DNA from 3 places in the Tessaracoccus palaemonis genome. Region 1 is predicted to be linked to each of the others. Evidence: riboswitches for the same ligand, from Rfam matches in the RefSeq annotation. Region 1 holds a riboswitch; each other region holds the start of a gene.

Region 1 (2,255 bases):
GGTCGGTGGACGAGGCCCGCGGGATGGTGATCGCCAGCGAGTCGTCGGCGGGTGCGCCGACGGTGACGGCGACGACGCCGCTGCGCTTGGACGCGCCGTAGCGCGCGCTACCCGCGTCGATCGCGTCGTAGGTGACCTCGACGATCGCCTCGCCGGCCTTCTCGGCCGTGAGGGTGGCCCAGCCGGGGTAGGTCGGGTCGGGCTCGATGGAGACGACGTCCTCGCCGGAGACCACGGTGTAGTGGTAGTCAGGTTCGATCATGTAGTTGCTGACCACGTCGCTGACGATCTGCCAGGGTGCGCGGAAGCTGGCCAGCGGGAACGTGTCCCCGACGCCGAGCTGCAGGTCATTGTCGCCGTTGACGTTCAGCAGGACGGCGGCGTCGTCGATGGTGCCGTAGGTCCCGGTGCTTCCCGTGTCGGACGGGTCGCCGTCGGGGAAGGTGATGTTGACGTCGTTGAGGTTCTTGATCCAGTTGGCCTGGGTGATTCTTCCGGGCTGGGTGACCCGGTAGGTGACCGTGCCGTTGGTCGTCGGCACCTGGAAGCGGTGCGTGGTGGTGCCGTCGCCGTTGTCCGTGGCGTAGGCCTCGTCGATAACGGTCTGGGCGTAGTTCTTGTTCTGCCTCAGCAGGGTGACGGTGGCGTCACTGGGGGCGGTCAGCCCGAAGTTCGACGCCGGGACGGTGGTGAGCGCCGTGATCGAGTCGGTGACCTGTGCCTGCGTGGCCGTCGGGTTGACGGCGACGGTGCGGGCGGCGGTGCGCTCGGCGGCGGTGGCCGTCGACGAGGGAGCGTCGACGATCGTGCGGATCAGCTCGGTCTTGTCGACCTGGTCGAAGTAGGGCGGAGAGCCCCAGCAGGCGTCTGCCAGCCCCAGGTCGCAGCCGTAGCCGTACAGCGTGAACTGCCAGCGGATGACCTGCCCGTCGGTGACGGTGAAGGCCCCGGCGCCGACGTCGGCGGTGGTGTTGTCGACGGTGTACATCCAGCCGGACATGCCGTTGAAGTCGAACGCCCCCAGGGAGCCGTCGCCGTTGGAGGCGCCGAGCTCGAAGCCGTCCTGCTCGGTGATGTAGGAGGGGACCGTCGGGGTGAAGGAGTCGTCGACGCCGATCGTCTGGAGGTAGAAGCCGGAGTCGGTGGCCGTGCCGCCGTATTCCGCGTCGATGTCCGCCGCCTCCAGGGCATCGAGGGTGGCCTCTGCGGCCGTGGCGCCGTCGGCGACGGTGACCTTGACGGGCTCGACGAAGTAGCCCTGCCCAAGGTTGTAGCCCTCGACCGTGACGTAGACGCTGACGTCGTCGGCGGCCCAGGAATAGGCGGGGGCGATGCCCAGGAGCAGCGCCACCGCGGCCAGCATTGACCAGATCGTCCTCGATCTGTGCCGGGAACCTGCGGCCCGGTGTGTGTCCAACATGGTTGACAGTGCCTCTCCCGCGGTATGCACGGAGGCGGCTGCCTGCCCGTTGCGGATCCGCGACAACGAAAAAGGTGAAGAGAATGCGGCCAGGCATTCCGACTTCGCCAGTTGGCGTCACGGCTGCGGGTCAGTGCCGGATTCACACCGGCTTCCCCTGGGGCGCACCCAGAGCGGTTGCTCACACGCAACCTAACAGAGCCGTCCGCTGTTGCGCATCCCCCAGTTTCCGCCGCGCAGTTTGCGTGGATCGGCTCCGGCAAGGGGAAGCGGGTGTTATGTTGTGCGTAGTCAGGAGAGGGAAAGCCGGTGTGAATCCGGCGCTGACCCGCAACCGTGAGGACGTCGAGGCGTCCGAGCCGGACCACCTGTCCCGACGTTTCCGCCAAGTACTACATCCGTCGCGGACTGCGGATGGGCCAGCGCTCCTCTCGCGCCGCCTGCACGCGCAGCCTCGTGACTGAGAGGTTTCGCCCCATGTCTTTCATCAGACGATTGTTCCTGCCACTGCTCACGGCGGTGGCGGTTCTCTTCGGTTCCGTCCTCGTCGCGGCCCCCGCCCGTGCCGACGAGGTCATCTCCGACCAGGCCTCCATCACCAAGGCTGCCGACTGGATCGCCCAGCAGTGGGCCGACGGCACCTACACGACCGGCGACGCCGGCCTGCTGGCCGACGGCATCATGGCGCTGGCCTCCGCCCGCCAGCACCACGACACGATGGAGGAGATGGTCGCAGGCCTGGAGCAGGTCGGCCCCACCTACGTCATCAATCGCGCCGACGCCCTGGCCAAGGTCATCCTGACGGCCGACATCGCCGGCGTCGAGGACCCGGCCC
Region 2 (2,255 bases), 420 kb from region 1:
GGCGGAGTCGACGACCAGCGCGTCGGGGCGGGCGCCGGCCACGATGCCGGGGTGGACGAGGCTGGAGGCCCAGATGACGATGTCCGCCTGCGCGATGGCGCGGGCGCCGCGCACCGTGATGAGGTCGTCGGCGCCGGGGCCGGCTCCCACGAAGATGACCTTGCCGCGCTTCACAGCCTGCCTCCTGTCTCCTGACCGTCCCGCCTCGCGGGGACGATCACCGTGCTGAAATACCCGACCTTCCGGTCGGCCTCGAGCCTGTCGAGGCCGAACAGCTCCTGCTGCTCCAGGCCGACGTTGATGCCGACGACGGCGTCGCGGCCGCGCTCCCTGAGCTGGCCCGCGACCTCGGGCATCCGCCGTCCGCCCTTGTAGGCGACGACGGTGTCGACGGTGTCGAGGACCCGCCCGAGCACGTCGAGCCCGGCGGTGACGGGCACCAGCGCCAGGGTCTCGGTGCCCTCGACCAGGGGGGTGCGGGACTCGGCGGCCAGCGCCTGCATGGCGGTGATGCCCGGCACGACCTCGATGGCGAGGTCCTCGACGCGGTCGGCGACGTAGGCGGCCAGGTACGAGAAGGTCGAGTAGACGCTGGGATCGCCGACGGTGGCGAAGGCGACGGTGCGGGCGCCACGCGCGTACGCGGCGAGCGCGGCGTCGGCGGAGGTCTGCCAGGCCTCGCGGCGACGGTCGGTGACGCCGCTGCGGTCGGCCATGCTGAACGGCACGCGGACGACCGCGTGCGCGACCTCCGGAGCCGCCGAGACGACGATCTGCTCCGCGCGGCCGGGGCCGTCTCCCGAGACCTCAGTAGCGGGCACCAGGATGGCGTCGGCGGCGCACAGCGCCGAGATGGCCTTGACGGTGATGAGGTCCGGGTCGCCCGGGCCGACGCCGATGCCGATGAGGCGCGGGCGCATGTGCGTGAGCGGCATGTGTGCCAGCCTTCCTGGGTCTCTCGCCCTCAGTGATGGCGCATGCGGGCGAGTGCCTGACTCCCGCGCTCGCGCGCGGTCACAGTGGCGGGACCGTCCCGGACTCACACCGGGTTCCTCGGCACCTCATGCTGGTGTTGGGGCCAGTCTGGCACTGGCCCGCGGGTCACGCCCAGCCGGGGTCTCTCAACGGGCGAGCCCGAGCAGGGCGTCGACGTCGATCCGCGCCTCGATGGCGTCCGCGGTCGTGTCGATCATCGTCTCGCGCAGCCCGGCGAAGCCCACCCCGGCCTCCCGGGGGGTCCAGTCGCGGCCCGCCTCACGGGCGGCGGCGACGAGCCAGGCGCGGCGGAAGTCGTCGCACTCGAAGGCCCCGTGCCACATGGTCCCCCAGACGGTGCCCCCGTGCACCCCGCCGAGGAAGTCCTCGTGGCCGGGGTCGATCACGGGCCGCCCGTGGTGGATGGTGTAGCCGTCCACGGGGATGCCCCGCCAGGAGCCGGACGGCGTGCCGAGCACCTTGTCGGCGTGGAAGACGACGTCGACGGGCAGCGCGCCGAGGCCGTCGGCGATCCCGTCGCCCTCGACGGGGTCGTCGATGGTCCGGGCGAGCATCTGGAACCCGCCGCAGATCCCGAGCACCGGCCGGCCGGCCGCGACCCGGGCCGCGATGACGTCGGCGATGCCGGTCGACCGCAGCCAGGCCAGGTCGCCCAGCGTGGAGCGGGAGCCGGGCAGCACCACGATGTCGGCTCTCTCGACCTCGCGCGGGTCGACGGTGACGACCACGTCGACGCCCGGCTCCTGGGCCAGCGCGTCGACGTCGGTGGCGTTGGAGATGCGCGGCAGCCGGACTGCGGCGACGGTCAGGTCGTCCGGGGTCGTGGCCGCGGCGTCGTGGCGCCAGCGGCCGACCTCGAGGGCGTCCTCCCCGTCGATCCAGACCCCCTCCAGCCAGGGCAGGGTGCCGAAGTCCGCCAGGCCGGTGCGCCGGCTGATCTCCTCGAGGCCGGGCGCGAGGATGGACTCGTCCCCGCGGAACTTGTTGATGATGTAGCCGGCGAGCAGCGCGCGGTCAGCGTCGTCGAGGAGGCCCCAGGTGCCGAAGATGGAGGCGAGCACCCCCCCGCGGTCGATGTCGCCGATGAGCGCGACGGGCAGGTCGAACTGCCGGGCCAGGCCCATGTTCGTGTAGTCCCCGACCCTGAGATTGATCTCCGCCGGCGACCCGGCGCCCTCGCAGATGACGAGCTCATGCTCGCGGGCCAGCTCCTCGTAGGCGGCAAACGCGGCCTCGGCCAGGTGGCGGCGGCCGGTGGT
Region 3 (2,255 bases), 430 kb from region 1:
GTCGCGGGGCTGCTGCTGACCGGCCGCCGCGTCGTCGTGGTCGGCGGCGGCGTCGTGTCCACCCGCCGCGTGCCGAAGCTGCTCGCGGCCGGGGCGCGGGTCACGCTCGTCTCCCCGACGGCCACTGGGGCGCTGGCGGCCCTCGCGGCCGCGGGGGACATCGCGTGGGAGCGCCGTGAGTTCGCGGAGGGCGACCTTGAGGGCGCCTGGTACGTGCTGGCCGACACCGACGATCCGGGCGTCAACGCCCGCGTCGTGGCCGAGGCGGAGCGGCGCCACACCTTCTGCGTGCGCGCCGACGACGCGGTGCAGGGCACCGCGTACACGGCCGCGTCGCGGGGCGTCGGGCACCTGACGGTGGCGGTCGTCGGCGACCGCAACCCGCGTCGCTCCCGGCACGTGCTCGAGGCCATCGTGGGCTCCGAGGACGTGCGGCAGGCGATCGCGGAGCCCGTCGGGCGGTCCTGAGAGTCCCTCAGTCCTGCCGGGAGGTGTTGGTCAGCTCGTCGGTGCTCGCGATGGCGTTGACCGCGGCGACCGTCATGGCGCTGCCGCCACGGCGACCGCGCACGACGAGGTACTCGAGGGCGAGCGGGGACCCGATCAGGGCCTCCTTCGACTCGGCGGCGCCCACGAAGCCGACGGGGATGCCGATCACCGCGGCCGGTCGGGCGCCGGTCTCGGCGACGACCTCCAGCAGCCGGAACAGCGCCGTCGGGGCGTTGCCGATGGCGACGACGGCCCCGTCGAGCCGGGGGGCCCACGCGTCGACGGCGGCCATGGTCTTGGTGATGCCGCGGTAGGCGGCGTCGCGGGCGATCGCCTCGTCCTTGATGTGGCAGATGACCTCGTTGCGCGCCGGCAGCCGCGACGAGATGATGCCGGTCGCCACCATCGAGGAGTCGCACAGGATGGGGGCCCCGGCTCGGAGGGCGGCGTTGGCCGCCGCGACGACGCCTGGGGTGAAGGCGACGTCGTCGGCGATCGAGGGGTCGCCGGCGGCGTGCACCATGCGCACGACGGCGCGGCTCACGTCGGCGGGGAAGCGGGTCAGATCGGTCTCGGCGCGGATGATCCGGAAGGACTCCTCGTAGATCTCGGAGCCGGTGCGCAGGTAGGGGTTCGACACGTGCGCCACCCTAGAACACGCTTAACCCACCCCGCCTTGCGGGCCGCATTACGACGTGCTGTAGTTGGTTCCACAACCACAGAATCGTTCGGAAGAGACGCCAGGAACCCGGGGATGATCCGGGACGGTCGCGCCACTGTGAGCCGCCCCACGGGGCGGAAGTCAGGAACTGGCCTTCTCCGAGCCTTGACCGCCGGGACGCGTAATCCCGGACAAAGGAGTTCGGCGATGCATATCGCTGAGGGATTCCTCCCTCCCCTCGAATGCGCGGTGTGGTACGCCGCGTCTGCCCCCTTCGTCGTGCACGGCGCCCGCGCCGTGATCCGCAAGGCCAAGGAATCGCCGGAGAACAAGCTGCTGCTCGCGGCCGCCGGCGCCTTCACCTTCGTCCTGTCCGCCATCAAGCTCCCGTCCGTGACCGGCTCGTCGTCGCACCCGACGGGCACCGGAGCCGGAGCCGTGCTCTTCGGGCCTCCCGTGATGGCCTTCCTCGGCACCATCGTCCTGCTGTTCCAGGCGCTGCTGCTGGCGCACGGCGGCATCACCACGCTGGGCGCCAACGTGTTCTCCATGGCGATCGCCGGCCCGTGGGCGGGCTACGCGTGCTGGAAGCTCGTGAAGAAGTTCGGCGGCCCCATGTGGCTGGGTGTCTTCCTCGCGTTCTTCTTCGCCGACCTGGTCACCTACGTCGTCACCAGCTTCCAGCTGGCCATCGCGTACCCGGACGAGGTCACCGGACTCCTCGGGGCCGCGGCCAAGTTCCTGGGCATCTTCGCCGTCACGCAGATCCCGCTGGCCGTCGCTGAGGGAGTCCTCGGCATCCTGCTCTTCGGATTCTTCGCGCGTGTCGCGCCCGACCAGATGATCCGCCTGGGCGTCATGCCCCAGACCGAGAAGGCGGCCGCTCATGTTTAAGCGCAAGGACTGGTTCATCGGCCTGGCCCTGCTGGCCGTGATCGTCGTCATCTTCGTGTTCAGTTTCGCGATGGCCCCGCAGCCCGCCGAAGGCGAGGAAGGGTTCGTCGGGACCGACTCCGTCGTCACCGAGGTGCTGGAGGAGCACGGCGTCGAGCCGTGGTTCAGCCCGATCTGGGAGCCCGGCTCCGGCGAGATCGAGTCCGGCCTC

The links. A riboswitch is a leader RNA that binds a small molecule or an ion and turns the genes downstream of it on or off. The one in region 1 is predicted to bind cobalamin.
Region 2: another riboswitch for cobalamin. It lies ahead of cobI (precorrin-2 C(20)-methyltransferase); the one in region 1 lies ahead of KDB89_RS03835 (DUF4430 domain-containing protein).
Region 3: another riboswitch for cobalamin. It lies ahead of KDB89_RS05840 (energy-coupling factor ABC transporter permease); the one in region 1 lies ahead of KDB89_RS03835 (DUF4430 domain-containing protein).

Annotation. Positions count from the first base shown of each region.
Region 1 is NZ_CP079216.1:868,019-870,273, forward strand. Features, by position in the region: gene KDB89_RS03835 (DUF4430 domain-containing protein) at 1-1,351, opposite strand, end outside; cobalamin riboswitch at 1,492-1,635, opposite strand; cobalamin riboswitch at 1,678-1,811, shown strand; gene KDB89_RS03840 (hypothetical protein) at 1,898-2,255, shown strand, end outside.
Region 2 is NZ_CP079216.1:1,292,757-1,295,011, reverse strand. Features, by position in the region: gene cobM (precorrin-4 C(11)-methyltransferase) at 1-174, opposite strand, end outside; gene cobI (precorrin-2 C(20)-methyltransferase) at 171-935, opposite strand; cobalamin riboswitch at 966-1,098, opposite strand; gene KDB89_RS05810 (cobyric acid synthase) at 1,122-2,255, opposite strand, start outside.
Region 3 is NZ_CP079216.1:1,298,826-1,301,080, forward strand. Features, by position in the region: gene KDB89_RS05830 (CbiX/SirB N-terminal domain-containing protein) at 1-468, shown strand, start outside; gene KDB89_RS05835 (precorrin-8X methylmutase) at 476-1,129, opposite strand; cobalamin riboswitch at 1,178-1,321, shown strand; gene KDB89_RS05840 (energy-coupling factor ABC transporter permease) at 1,358-2,044, shown strand; gene KDB89_RS05845 (energy-coupling factor ABC transporter substrate-binding protein) at 2,037-2,255, shown strand, end outside.